DNA from 3 places in the Paracoccus sp. MA genome. Region 2 is predicted to be linked to each of the others. Evidence: riboswitches for the same ligand, from Rfam matches in the RefSeq annotation. Region 2 holds a riboswitch; each other region holds the start of a gene.
What was found. Region 2 has a riboswitch for cobalamin ahead of LOS78_RS21605 (TonB-dependent siderophore receptor). Riboswitches for the same ligand answer to the same signal wherever they lie in the genome.
Positions count from the first base shown of each region.

Region 1: another riboswitch for cobalamin. It lies ahead of nrdH (glutaredoxin-like protein NrdH); the one in region 2 lies ahead of LOS78_RS21605 (TonB-dependent siderophore receptor).
Region 3: another riboswitch for cobalamin. It lies ahead of LOS78_RS13345 (ABC transporter substrate-binding protein); the one in region 2 lies ahead of LOS78_RS21605 (TonB-dependent siderophore receptor).

Region 1 is NZ_CP087597.1:810,079-814,615, reverse strand. Features, by position in the region: gene LOS78_RS03975 (TonB-dependent siderophore receptor) at 1-1,487, opposite strand, end outside; cobalamin riboswitch at 1,865-2,054, shown strand; gene nrdH (glutaredoxin-like protein NrdH) at 2,145-2,366, shown strand; gene nrdI (class Ib ribonucleoside-diphosphate reductase assembly flavoprotein NrdI) at 2,377-2,805, shown strand; gene nrdE (class 1b ribonucleoside-diphosphate reductase subunit alpha) at 2,787-4,537, shown strand, end outside.
Region 2 is NZ_CP087599.1:572,203-576,739, forward strand. Features, by position in the region: gene LOS78_RS21600 (DedA family protein) at 1-498, opposite strand, end outside; cobalamin riboswitch at 754-945, shown strand; gene LOS78_RS21605 (TonB-dependent siderophore receptor) at 1,122-3,008, shown strand; gene LOS78_RS21610 (hypothetical protein) at 3,010-3,582, shown strand; gene LOS78_RS21615 (ABC transporter substrate-binding protein) at 3,579-4,463, shown strand; gene LOS78_RS21620 (iron ABC transporter permease) at 4,460-4,537, shown strand, end outside.
Region 3 is NZ_CP087598.1:1,256,898-1,261,434, reverse strand. Features, by position in the region: gene LOS78_RS13365 (bifunctional (p)ppGpp synthetase/guanosine-3',5'-bis(diphosphate) 3'-pyrophosphohydrolase) at 1-1,046, opposite strand, end outside; gene rpoZ (DNA-directed RNA polymerase subunit omega) at 1,069-1,425, opposite strand; gene folK (2-amino-4-hydroxy-6-hydroxymethyldihydropteridine diphosphokinase) at 1,495-2,088, opposite strand; gene LOS78_RS13350 (NYN domain-containing protein) at 2,101-2,655, shown strand; cobalamin riboswitch at 2,804-2,996, shown strand; gene LOS78_RS13345 (ABC transporter substrate-binding protein) at 3,129-4,142, shown strand; gene LOS78_RS13340 (iron ABC transporter permease) at 4,139-4,537, shown strand, end outside.

The DNA.
Region 1 (4,537 bases), on a different replicon from region 2:
TCGGAATCGTTGCGATGGCTTTCGCGCGGATTCTCGTCGGTGGCGTGGGTGACGCTGTTGACGCTGTAATCGTCCCAGCGCAGGCCCACCGTCGCCTCCCATTGCGGGGTGAACGTGATGGTGTCCAGCGCGTAGATGCCGCGCGACTTGGTGGTGCTGTAGCCCGTATCGCCGCCGCGCTCGATGCTGCCGCCCCAGGGTGCGCCGGCATCCGGATGCTCGTAGGGCGAGGTCGGCATCGGATCGGGGTTGACCACCGTCAGCCGGCGGGTGGTGGCGCGGGAATTGGCGATGTCCACGCCGACCGCAAAGCTGTGCTCGACGCCCCCGGCCTGCACTTCGCCCGAAAGCTGGGCGTTGAACGACACGGTCTCGTTCACCCGGTCCGAAGCCTTGGAGCTGCGCGACACCAGCCCGTCGCTGCCCGAGGTCGGCGAGGTCACGACATAGGTATTGGTGTCGCGCGCCTTGCGCAGCGCCGTGGTCAGCCGCAGGCTGTCCGAGAATGCGTGCTCGAACTTCAGGTAGCCCGAGGCGGATTCCACGTCGCGGAAATCGCGCGCATGCAGGCCATAGAAGGTATCGGGATCGACATCGGCCGGCAGGAACGGGTCGATGCGGGTGCCCGAGCCGCGCCGCCATTCGGCAGGCGTGGTGGCATTCGACATCGGCACGCCATAATCGGGCGTATCCTCGTCCTTGTAGTAATAGAGCCCGGCGGTGATCTTGCTGTCATCGGTCAGCCGATAGCTGAAGCTCGGCGCCACGCCGAACCGCTTGGACTCGACACCGTCGCGCCCGCCCAGATCGTCGGCGCGCTGCCCCATCAGGTTCAGGCGCAGGCCGAGGGCGCCGAATTCGCGGTTCGAATCCAGCGTGCCGCGGACATAGTTGCCGGTTCCGTAGGACAGCGCCACCTCGTCAAAGGCGCCCGGCTGCGGGGTCTTGCTGTTCAGGCTGATGGTGCCGCCGGTCGAACCGGCGCCGGAATAGACGCCGCCCGGCCCCTTGTTGATCTCGATCGATTCCAGGTTGAAGGCCTCGTATTGCGTGCGCGAGGCGTTGCGCATGCCGTCGATCAGCAGGTCCTGGCTGGCCTCGAAGCCGCGGATATAGGGGCGCACGCCCTGCGGCACGCCGCCCTCGCCCGCGCCCAGCGTGACGCCGGGCGTGGTGCGCAGCACGTCGGCGACCGAGGTCTGGCCGCGCTCCTCGATCTCGCGCGCAGTGACGACGGTGACCGAGCGCGGGGTGTCGAGCAGCGGCGCGGTGGCCTTGTCCGAGGTGCTTTCGGTGACCTTGTAGCTTGTCTCGGCCTCGTTGCCCTGCTGGCGGCGGATGACCACCGTGTCCAGGGTGACGGTGTCCTGCGCCTGTGCAGGGCCGGCCACGCCGGCCGAGATGGCCAGCACCGGCAGCAGGCCCAGGGTCGGCAGCAATTGCGCTGCGCCCCCCGTGACCGGCGGTTTCGGATGGGACTTGTTCATGGATTGCTCCCGGCACAAAAGAAATCGCTGCCATCCACGAGGATGGAAGCGACAGGGACGTGCTGGCTCAGCAGAGTGGCTTGCGGTGAAACGAGCCGGGAGGGGGAGCAGTCGCCCCCCTGTCCTGGCCGCGCGTGATCCATGCAAGAGGGTTAATTGTCGCAAATTGTCAAACGACGCTGCGTAAAATCCCGGATCGGCAGGCCCGACTGTTGCAGTGATTCAACAATCCGGATGCTCGCCCGTCGGAAAAGGTGCCGCAACCCTCGGCCGGGATGCCGACGGCACCACCCCGGCGATGTTCGGCGGTCCACCAGATGTTCCGATGGGCGGGCAGTTTCCCACTAGATGTGGATTGACCTGCGTGGCGGAGCGTGGCTAACTGCAGGGGTCATGGTTACCTCCGGGGCGACTCGGGGATCAACAGGGAAGCCGGTGCAAGGCCGGCACTGCCCCCGCAGCTGTAAGCGGAGAGCGACGCTGGAATGCCACTGGGGCCAGCCCCGGGAAGGCCAGCCAAGCCGGGACCCGCGAGTCAGAAGACCTGCCATGGCGCGAAAGGACGAAACCGTGCGGCGGGCGCGGGGCTGAAGCGGTTCCGATGGCGCGGTCATCGGGCGCGGCCCCTGCTTGCCGACAGAAAGAAGGAGCAGAGGCATGACCATCACCGTTTATTCCAAGCCCGCCTGCGTGCAATGCACCGCCACGACCCGGGCGCTCGAGGCGCGCGGCCTGCCCTATCAGCTGGTCGACCTGACCGAGGATGAGGCGGCGATGGAACTGGTCACCTCGCTCGGCTATCGCCAGGCGCCCGTCGTCGTCGCCGGCGAGGCGCATTGGGCGGGTTTCCGGCCCGACATGATCGGCCGGCTGTCCTGAACGCGCGGCCATGGGCGGGCACCGGGGCGAACTGGTCTATTATTCCTCGGGCTCGGGGAACACGGCGCGCTTCATGGCGCGGCTGGGGCTGCCCGCGCTCCGCATCCCGGTCTCGCCGTGCGAGATCCTGCCCGAGCCCGGCCGGCCCTACGTGCTGATCTGCCCGACCTATGCCGATGGCGAGGGGCGGGGCGCGGTGCCGAAACAGGTCATCCGCTTCCTGAACGACCCCGGGCGCCGCGCGCTGCTGCGCGGCGTGATCGGCGCCGGCAACCGCAATTTCGGCGCCACCTTCGCCCTGTCGGCGAGGGTCATTTCTGCTAAATGCGACGTCCCCGTGCTCTATCGATTCGAGCTGGCGGGCGACGACAACGATCTTTCCCGCGTCCGGGCGGGGCTTGAGAAATTCTGGGGGACGGAATGCTTGACAATGGCGTAAAGGCCGAGCTGGACTATCACGCGCTGAACGCGATGCTGAACCTTTACGACGGCGAGGGCCGCATCCGCTTCGAGGCGGATCGCAAGGCCGCGCGGCAATATTTCCTGCAGCATGTCAACCAGAATACCGTGTTCTTCCACAATCTCGACGAGAAGCTGCGCTATCTCGTCGACGAAGGCTATTACGAGCCCGAGGTGCTGGACCAGTATTCGCGCAATTTCCAGCGCGCGATCTGGGATGCTGCCTATGCGCGGAAGTTCCGCTTCCCGACCTTCCTCGGCGCCTTCAAGTATTACACCAGCTATACGCTGAAGACCCGCGACGGCCAGCGTTACCTGGAACGCTACGAGGACCGGGTGGTCATGGTCGCCCTGACGCTGGCGCGCGGCGACGAGGCGCTGGCCATGCGCTTCATGGAGGAGATGCTCTCGGGCCGCTTCCAGCCGGCGACGCCCACGTTCCTCAATGCCGGCAAGAAGTCCCGGGGCGAGCTGATCTCGTGCTTCCTGCTGCGGCTGGAAGACAACATGGAGAGCATCGGCCGCTCGATCAACTCGGCCTTGCAGCTCTCGAAGCGCGGCGGCGGCGTGGCGCTGATGCTGACCAACCTGCGAGAGGCCGGCGCACCGATCAAGGGGATCGAGAACCAGTCCTCGGGCGTCATCCCGGTGATGAAACTGCTGGAGGACAGCTTCAGCTATGCCAACCAGCTGGGCGCGCGGCAGGGCGCGGGCGCGGTCTATCTGAACGCGCATCACCCCGACATCCTGCGCTTTCTGGACACCAAGCGCGAGAATGCCGACGAGAAGATCCGCATCAAGACGCTGTCCCTGGGCGTGGTGATCCCCGACGTGACCTTCGAGCTCGCCAAGCGCAACGAGGACATGTATCTGTTCTCGCCCCATGACGTGGAGCGGGTCTACGGCCTGCCCTTCTCGGAGATTTCCGTCACCGAGAAATATGCCGAGATGGTCGACGACAAGCGCATCAGGAAGAAGAAGATCAATGCCCGCGCCTTCTTCCAGACCCTGGCCGAGATCCAGTTCGAGAGCGGCTATCCCTATATCATGTTCGAGGACACGGTGAACCGCGCCAACCCGGTCGCCGGCCGCATCAGCATGTCGAACCTGTGCAGCGAGATCCTGCAGGTGAACGAGGCGAGCACGTTCAACGAAGATCTGAGCTATTCCCATTTGGGAACTGATATCTCATGCAATCTCGGATCACTGAACATCGCCGCGACCATGGACGGGCCGGATTTCGGCGCGACCGTCGAGGCGGCGATCCGGGCGCTGACCGCGGTGTCGGAGATGTCGGCTATCGACGCCGTGCCCTCGATCCGGCGCGGCAATGACGAGGCCCATGCCGTGGGCCTGGGCCAGATGAACCTGCACGGCTTCCTGGCGCGCGAGCGCATCCATTACGGCAGCCCCGAAGGGATCGAGTTCACCTCGGTCTATTTCGCCGCGGTGGCCTATCACGCCATCCGCGCCTCGAACCTGCTTGCCCAGGAAAAGGGCCGGACGTTCAAGGATTTCGAGAAGTCGAAATATGCCGACGGCTCGTTTTTCGACAAATATGTCACGCGCGACTGGCTGCCCTCGCTGCCCGAGGTCGCCCGGGTCTTCGAGGGCATCGCCCTGCCCACGCGCGAAGATTGGGCCATGCTGCGGGAATCGGTGATGCGGCACGGGCTTTACAACCGCAACCTGCAGGCGGTGCCGCCCACCGG
Region 2 (4,537 bases):
GATCACCAGCCCAACCATGACCGGCCAGGCCCAATTGCCCAGCAGATCGAACAGGACCAGGTTGAGGCCGAACGCCCCGAAGAACAGCGCCGCCGTATATACTGCCGCGACCACGCCGTTCACGATTGCGAAACGGCGAAAATCGACGCGCAGGAAACCGCTGGCCATGAAGACCGGAGGCAACAGCCGTGCCAGCAGCGCCGCCGGCAGGACGCCGCGATCCAGCAGCCGCCGTCCCCGCTCCAGCATCTTGCCGTCCACCCAGCGCCGGACGAGACGGTTGCTTCCGGCCAGCGCGCCGATCCCGTAAAGGGCCCAGTCGCTGATGATATTCCCGGTTACCAGCGCCACCAGGGCCAGTCCGGTGCCGATCTCTCCTGCGGCGGCCAGTGCCGCGCCGGCGATGATCGCCCCTTCTTCCATGACAAAATTCGCAAGAAACAGCAGCAAGGCCAATATCAGCGGATTGCCCAGATATTGTTCGATAAGGGCTTCCACCGCGCGGAGTCTCCTTGGGGCGAGGGGCGGGACAGATCAAGCTAAGGACACCCACCCGCAAACGCAAGCCACAAGGCTTGCGCCGGCGACACGCATGGCGCCGAACGCATCCAGATCGCGCGATGCCCAGAGGCACTCGGCCCCCGGGGTGACGTCGATCTCCTCATCGATCTTGCCGCGATATCAAGCGCACTGCCACCAGGCGGGAAAAAGCAGATACTGCCCATCTAATCTGTTTATTTGACAACTCCCTTGTGCTATCCGGTCGCCGACGGTGCCCCGCAAGGGGTGAAAAGGGAATGCGGTGAGGGAAACCGATGCCGCAGCTGTGCCCGCAACTGTAACCGGGAGCGACCCGCATATGCCACTCTGCCCCAGGGCGGGGGAAGGCGCGGAACTCGCAAGGAACCGGAAGCCAGGAGACCTGCCGTCGCTGTCGCCCATCCCGCGGCCGGGACAAGCCGAGGGTGCGGATTTCCGCTGCGGTGACCCATGTGGATCGAAGGCAGCGGTATGTGCGATGCGACCGATAGAATCTGAACTCGCGCGCGCGGCGGAAGAACCGTCGCGGCAATGCCTTCGTATCCGGCTTCCCTTCCCGTTGAACGAGGATAAGTGCCGAAATGAAGGTCCGCCATATCATTCCCGTGCTGTTGGGCACGACCCTTGCCGTCCCGCCTGCCACCGCCGAGGACGCGGTGACGCTGGATACCATCGTCGTCACCGCCTCGCGCGCCGACCTGCCTGAACGCGCCATCGGCAGCGCCGTCACCGTCGTGACCGAGGAGCGCGCCCGCCGCGAACAGGCGAAGCGCATCACCGACCTGCTGCGGGACGTGCCGGGGGTTCAGGTCTCGCAGGACCGTCCCGGTGCCTGGACCAGCATCAGCATCCGGGGATCGGATAACGGCCAGGTGCTTGTCCTGATGGACGGGGTCCGGCTTGGCGATCCGTCCTCGACCGAGACGGCGTTCCAGTTCGACCATCTGGATGTCGAGGGCATCGACCGGATCGAGGTGCTGCGCGGCAACCAGTCCTCGCTTTACGGATCGGACGCGATCGGCGGCGTTGTCAACATCATCACCAGGCGCCCGGTCCAGGACGGCTGGCGGCTGTCCAGCGGATTGGAGCTTGGTCCGGACGGCTGGCGCCGGGCCACCGCGACCCTGCTATGGAAAAGGGGCGATCTCGACGCCCGGGTCAGCGGCTTTTCCACGCATTACGACGGCCCGTCGCAGGCCGATCCGCGCACCAGCCCGGTTCCCGGCCCCATGGACAACGACGCCCATCGCGGCAACGGGATCGGCACGGCACTGGGCTGGCAGATCGCGCCGCAGTTGCGGGCCGAACTCACGGGCCTGCGCAGCGATACGCGGCACGAATACGATTCGCCGCCCAGTGACGGCAGCGATACGGTCGAAAAGGACGAATGGAACCTGGGCGCGCGCATCCTCCATGAAAGCGCCGACCGGACCCTGCGGCAGACGCTCAGCTGGGGCCGCTACAATGCCCGGCGAACCTATCATACCGGCTTTTCCCGGCCCGAGGGCGATGTCTACGACGGCACGCTGACCCGCTATGGCTACGACGTGACCTGGAAGCCGGCCGAGCCATGGTCGCTTGTGGGCGGCGTCACGCGCGAGAAGGAAGAAACCCTCCAGATCACCAATTATACCGGCAGCTTCATCGCCAGCAACGCCACCACCGCGCTCTTTACCGAGGCGGCCTGGCGTCCCGACGCCCATCTGACCCTGACCGCCGCGCTGCGCCGCGACGACAATGATCAGTTCGGCACCTTCAACACATGGCGGCTGACCGGGGCCTATCTGCTTTCCGCCAGCGGCGCGGCGGATGTGAAGCTGCGGGCCAGCTATGGCACCGGTGCAAAGGCGCCGGGGCTTTATCAGCTTTACGATCCGACCTATGGCAATCCCGACCTTACGGCACAGCGCAGCCGCGGCTGGGACATCGGCGCGGATGTCTATTGGCCGGATGCCGGGCTGGAACTGGGCGCGACCTATTTCCAGAACCGGGTCGAGGACAAGATCGCCTGGGGCCTGCGCGAGGACGGCAGCTATGGCTATTACATGGCCGGCCGCACGCGCGAGAAAGGCATCGAGCTGTCCTGGCAGGCCGAAATCCTGCAAGACCTGCTGATCCAGCACAACCACACCTGGGTTCTGTCCCATAATGACGAAACCGGCCAGTGGCGCGGCCAGCCCAAGAACTCCGGTGCGCTGACCGTCAGCTATCGCCCCGGCGGCTGGTCGGTGGGCGCGCGCCTGCGCTATGCCAGCCGCAACGGCCTGGGCGCGGTCAGCGGCTATGGGCAGGAGATTGGCGGCTATGGCGTGACCGACCTGCTGGCCAGCTATCGTCTGGATGAGCGGGCCGAACTCTATGGCCGGATCGAGAACGTCTTCGACAAGCAATACCAGACCAGCTGGGGTTACAACACCAACGACCGCAGCTTGTTCGCCGGCATCCGCCTGAGCCTGCAGGGGAACTGACATGACGAAGCTGACCATGGAAACGACCGTGAATGCCGAAGGGCGCGCGACGGAACATCGCTGGCCCGCACCGCTGGATCAGGACTGGCTGCAAGACTTCCTGACCGACATCTTCGACAATCATTGGCAGGGGCTCTCTTTCGGTCCCATCGTCGAGGGGGCCGCCTATGAATTGCGGCCACCGTCCAAGCCGCAGCGCATTTCGCTGCATGACGGCTATCTGACGGTGTTCTACGGGCTTCAGGGGCATTTTCATCTGTGCATCGGCCGCAACGAAGGCGCCGTGAAGCAGGGCGGCGAGGCGCTGGTCGCCCATCGTCGTCCGGGCAAGGCCGAGTTCTTCCGCAGCCTCGATCCCGACGGGCATCCCCGCTCGTGGGGATTCCGCATGGATAACGGCAAGGGCGAGCAGATGCTGAGCCTCTTCTTTCCCAACCCTTTCATCACCGCCGACGACCAGCTGGCCGACCAGCCGGGCTGGGAACGGCTGGCGACATGGGACCACGTTCGCCGCACCTATATCGGCATCGAGGACGGCGCAGCGGACCGGATGAGCAAGGGCTACAGGGGATGAAACCCATCGTCGCGCTGGCGGCGGGCCTTGCGGCCCTACTGTCGCTCGGGATCGCCGCGGCACATGTGGGGGCGGGGGGCGGGCAATCCCTGCCCCCTGCGACACCTGCCGCGAAACCGCGCGTCGCCTCGACGGCGCTATGCGGGGATATGTGGGTGCTGGCGCTGGCCGATCGCGACCAGATCCTCAGCCTGTCGCGGGATGCGGCGGGCCCGTCCTCCCCCTATGCCGGAGAGGCGGCCGGTCTGCCCCGGAACCGCGGCAGCCTGGAGGAGCTGATCGCGGGCGATGCCGGCCTGGTGGTGACGGGCCAGGGCAGCTCGACCCAGATGCGCAGGGTTCTGGGGCGTTTCGGGATCGCCGAGCTCGATCTCGGGGCGACTTCGGACCTGCAGGAACTGGCGGACAAGATCCCGCAGGTCGGAAAGCGGCTGGGTCAGCCCGAGCGCGGCAAGGCGCTGCGCGCGGCGTTCCTGCACGACATCGCGGCCGCCGCCGACCCCGGCGGGGTCGGGCCAGTGGTGGCCTATTATCGCCCGGACGGCGGCGGCGCGGGCGCGGGCACCATCGTGGATGCGGCGCTTTCCGCCGCCGGATACCGGAACATGCAGCGCAGGACCGGTCCCGCAGGCTGGGGCGGCATCCCACTTGAGCAGATCGTGATGACCCCGCCCGGGGCTTTCGTGGTTTCCTATTTCGACACGCAACCGCCGGCGCGAAACGCCGGGCTGGGGCGCAATCCCGTCCTGCGGCGGGCTGCCGAACAGGGCGTGGTCCTGCCGGTCCCGGGCAAGCTCTGGCCCTGCGACCACCCGGTGATCTCGCAAGCCGTCACGCTTCTCGCCGGCGAGCGGCTCCGGCTGGAGGGCGCGTTCCGATGATCCGCCCGGTTCCGCAGCTGGCGCTGAATATGGCGCTGCTTCTGACCTGCTGCGTGCTGGTCGTCATCTCGCTT
Region 3 (4,537 bases), on a different replicon from region 2:
TTCGCCGTGCGCACGCCGTCGCGATAGGCCCAATGCGCGGCCACGCCCGCCTCGGCCACCTCGTGCATCTGCCGGGTGCGGATCTGCACCTCGACCCGCTTGCCGTCGCGGCCCGAAACGGTGGTGTGGATCGAGCGGTAGCCGTTCGCCTTGGGCTGGCTGATGTAATCCTTGAACCGGCCGGGCACGGCGCGCCAGCGGTGATGGATGACGCCCAGGGTGCGATAGCAGTCGGCCTCGGTCCGGGTGATGATGCGGAAGCCGTAGATGTCCGACAGGCGCGAGAAGGAAAGCTGCTTTTCCTGCATCTTCCGCCAGATGCTGAAGGGCCGCTTGGCGCGGCCGTAGACATCGGCCTCGATCCCCTCGCGTTCAAGCTCGGCGCGGATGTCGGCGGTGATCTTGGGGATCACGTCGCCGGATTCGCGCTGCAGGCTGACAAAGCGGCGGATGATCGAGTTGCGGGCCTCGGGGTTGATGACCTTGAAGGCCAGGTCCTCAAGCTCCTCGCGCATCCATTGCATGCCCATGCGGCCGGCCAGCGGCGCATAGATGTCCATGGTCTCGCGCGCCTTCTGCAGCTGCTTTTCCGGGCGCATGGACTTGATGGTCCGCATGTTGTGCAGACGGTCGGCCAGCTTGACCAGGATCACGCGAAGATCGCGCGACATCGCCATGAAAAGCTTGCGGAAATTCTCGGCCTGCTTGGAATGCGCGCCCGAGAGCTGCAGATTGGTCAGCTTGGTGACCCCATCGACCAGATCGGCGATCTCGCGCCCGAAGATCTGCGCCACCTCGGCCCAGGTCGAACGCGTGTCCTCGATCGTGTCGTGCAGCAGCGCGGTGACGATGGTGGCATCGTCCAGCCGCATCTCGGTCAGGATGGCGGCGACCGCGACGGGATGGGTGAAATAGGGCTCGCCCGAATGGCGGAACTGCCCCTCATGCATGCGACGCCCGTATTCGTAGGCGTCGCGGATCAGCTCGGCATTGGTGCGCGGGTTGTAATTGCGGATAAGCGCGATGAGGTCTTCGACGTCGATCATGTTCAGCCGAAGACCTTTGGACTCAGTTCCTGCCTTGCGCTTCCAGCATCATGCGCAGCATGCGCTCCTCGGATTCCTCGTCGGCGGGCTTCGGACGGTCGATCTCGGCGCCCAGAAGCAGCGCCATCGCGTCCTCCTCGGGCTCGTCGACCTCGATCTGGGTCTGCTGGGCCTCGATCATGCGCTCGCGCAGTTCGTCCACGGGCTGGGTCTCGTCGGCGATCTCGCGCAGCGAGACCACGGGATTCTTGTCATTGTCGCGGTCGACGGTCAGCGGGCTCCCCGCCGCGATTTCACGCGCGCGATGGGCCGCCAGCATCACCAGGTCAAAACGGTTCGGAACCTTGTCGACGCAATCTTCGACTGTAACGCGGGCCATCGGTCACCTTATCAGCTGGAATCGGGGTGCAGGGCGAAGCCGGATATTTGGGTGCGCGAAACGGAAATGTCAAGCACTTGCCGGCCGCATCCCGGCCATGGCCTCGGGCGGCAGCGCCGCCAGCATCTGCGCCACGCTGAGCCCAAGGCGCGGATGCACCCAGCCGGGCGCGATCTCGGCCAGGGGCGCCAGCACGAAGCCGCGGTCCTGCAGCCGCGGATGCGGCAGGATCAGTCGCTCGGGCGTGCGGCGCGGCTGTTCCTCGGGCGGCAGGCTGCGCCAACGGTCCTGCGCATCCGCGTCGGGCAGCACCAGATCGCCATGCGCCAGCAGGTCCAGATCCAGCCCCCGCGCCTGCCAGCGCGGCCCGTCGCGGCGGCGTCCCAGCGCCGCCTCGATCGCGTGCAGCTCGCGCAGGAGTTGATCGGGCGGCAGCGCGCAGGAAAGTGAAACCGCAGCGTTCACATAATCGGGACCGGAACCGGCCGGCACCGCCGGGGTGGACCAGAATCGGCTGACGGCAAGCGGCACAACCGCAGGTAATTTCAAAAGCTTATCCAGCGCGAAACGCAAGCTGTCCGATGGGATACCTGCCGAACTAGGCAGGTTTGCACCCAGCGCCACCAGGACTAAGTTCGCCTTCTGACTTTGGTAAAGAGACATCTTGGGGGAATCGTGTTTTACAAGGATGATCGGCTGGCGTTGTTCATCGACGGGTCGAATCTTTATGCTGCCGCGAAGGCGCTTGGCTTCGATATCGACTACAAGCTGTTGCGGCAGGAATTCGAGCGGCGCGGCAAGCTGATCCGCGCCTATTACTATACGGCCCTGCTGGAGAACGAGGATTACTCACCGATCCGTCCGCTGGTCGACTGGCTGCATTACAACGGCTATTCCATGGTGACGAAACCCGCGCGTGAATATACCGACGCTCTGGGCCGCCGCAAGGTCAAGGGCAACATGGATGTCGAGCTGGTCATCAACGCCATGGAGCTGGCGCCGCGGCTGGACCATGCGGTGCTGTTCTCGGGCGACGGCGATTTCCGGCCGCTGGTCGAGGCGCTGCAGCGCCAGGGCGTGCGGGTCTCGGTGGTCTCGACCATGCGCAGCCAGCCGCCGATGATCGCCGACGAGTTGCGCCGCCAGGCCGACAATTTCATCGAACTGGACGCGCTGCGCGACATCATCGGCCGCCCGCCCCGCGAAAGCGCCCCGCAGCAGGACGCCTGAACCCCCGGCGCCGCCGAAGACCCCGTCCCGGCGGGCCGGCGCCTTTCCCTTCCCCCGCCGCGGCGGGCCAAGGGTGTTTCTTTCCCCGATCATCCACCGCTTCCTGACAGGCTTGGCCATATCCGGCTTGCCAGGCGGCCGCGTTTCGGCGATACGCCCCCTTGCCGGTCCCGAAAGGGCCAAGAGGGAATCCGCGGCGCATCCCTGCGCCAACCGGAACTGCCCCCGCAACTGTAGGCGGCGAGCCGCGTCCGATCACGTCACTGGGTCCTCGACCCGGGAAGGCCAGGACAGGCAGCGACCCGCCAGTCAGGAGACCTGCCGGCGCCTTGACGTTCACACCGGGCGGGGTTGTCCGGGGAGGGTGAGATGACGACAGCCAGACGCGGCCCGCCTTGCGGGCAGGACGCGGTCCGCCAAGCCCAACGTTGCGCCGCCTCCGGCCCCTGGTCCCAACCAGATGGAGACGGAGCATGTTCCTGCGTTCGGGCCTGATCGGCCTTTCCCTGTCCCTTGCCGCATTCGCCGCCCATGCCGGCGCGACCGGCTATCCGCTGACGGTCGGGAATTGCGGCCAGACGCTGGAATTCGACGCCGCGCCGGCCTCGGCGGTAAGCGTCGGCCAGGCCGCGACCGAGGTGCTTTACGCGCTCGGCCTCGGCGACAAGGTCGCCGGCACCTCGGTCTGGTTCAGCGAGGTGCTGCCGCAGTTCCGGGACATCGACGCCAAAGTCGCGCGGCTGGCCGACAACGATCCCAGCTTCGAAAGCGTGGTGGCCAAGAAGCCGGGGCTGGTCGCGGTGCAATATGAATGGCATGTCGGCCCGCAGGGCATCGTCGCCACGCGCGAGCAGTTCCACGAGCTCGGCATACCGACCTATGTCATGCCGGCCGATTGCGTCGGCAAGGACAACACGGTCGGGCTTGACGGCACGCGGCTGACGATGTTCTCGACCGCGAGCCTCTACCAGGGCATCGAGGAACTGGCGGCGATCTTCGACGTGCAGGACCGGGGCGCCGCGCTGGTCGCAGACCTGAAGGCGCGCGAGGAGACGGCCGAGGCCGAGGCCAGGGCGCTGGGGCTAAAGGACGGATCGGCGGTGTTCTGGTTCTCCTCGGCCGAGATGGACATCGATCCCTATGTCGCCGGCCGCAAGGGTGCCCCGGGCTACATGATGGAGACGCTGGGATTGCGGAACATCGTGGAATCGGACGAGGAATGGCCGACCGTCGGCTGGGAGACCATCGCCAGGGCCAATCCCACGGTGATCGTGGTGGCCCGGATGGACCGTCGCCGCTTCGAGGCCGACGACGTCGAGAAGAAGCTCGCCTTCCTGAAATCCGACCCGGTGGCCAGCCAGATGGATGCGGTGAAGGCCGGCCGCATCGTCGTCATGGATGCCGGCGCCATGGACGCGACGATCCGGGTGATCGACGGGCTGGAAGAGCTGGCGGCGGCGCTGAAATCCTACGGCCTGCCGCAATGACGCCGGCCGCCGCCGGACCGCGCAGGGCGCTTGTCGCCGCGCTTCTGGCGCTGGCGGTGCTGGCGGCGGCGGTCCTGGCCGGGGCGATGATCGGCGAGACCCGCATCGCCCCGGATCTGGTGCTGAAGGTGCTGGCCAACCGGCTGTGGCAGGCGGGCCATGCGCTCGACCCGCTGGATCAGGGCATCGTCTGGAGCTATCGCGTGCCCCGCGCGCTGGTCGCCGCCGCCTGCGGCGCGGGACTGGCCGTCTCGGGCGTGGTGCTGCAGGCGCTGCTGCGCAACGCCCTGGCCGATCCCTATATCCTCGGCATCTCGGCCGGGGCCTCGACCGGGGCGGTGGCGGTGACCATCGCCGGGCTCGGGGCGGGGCTGCTCTCGATGTCGCTCGGCGCC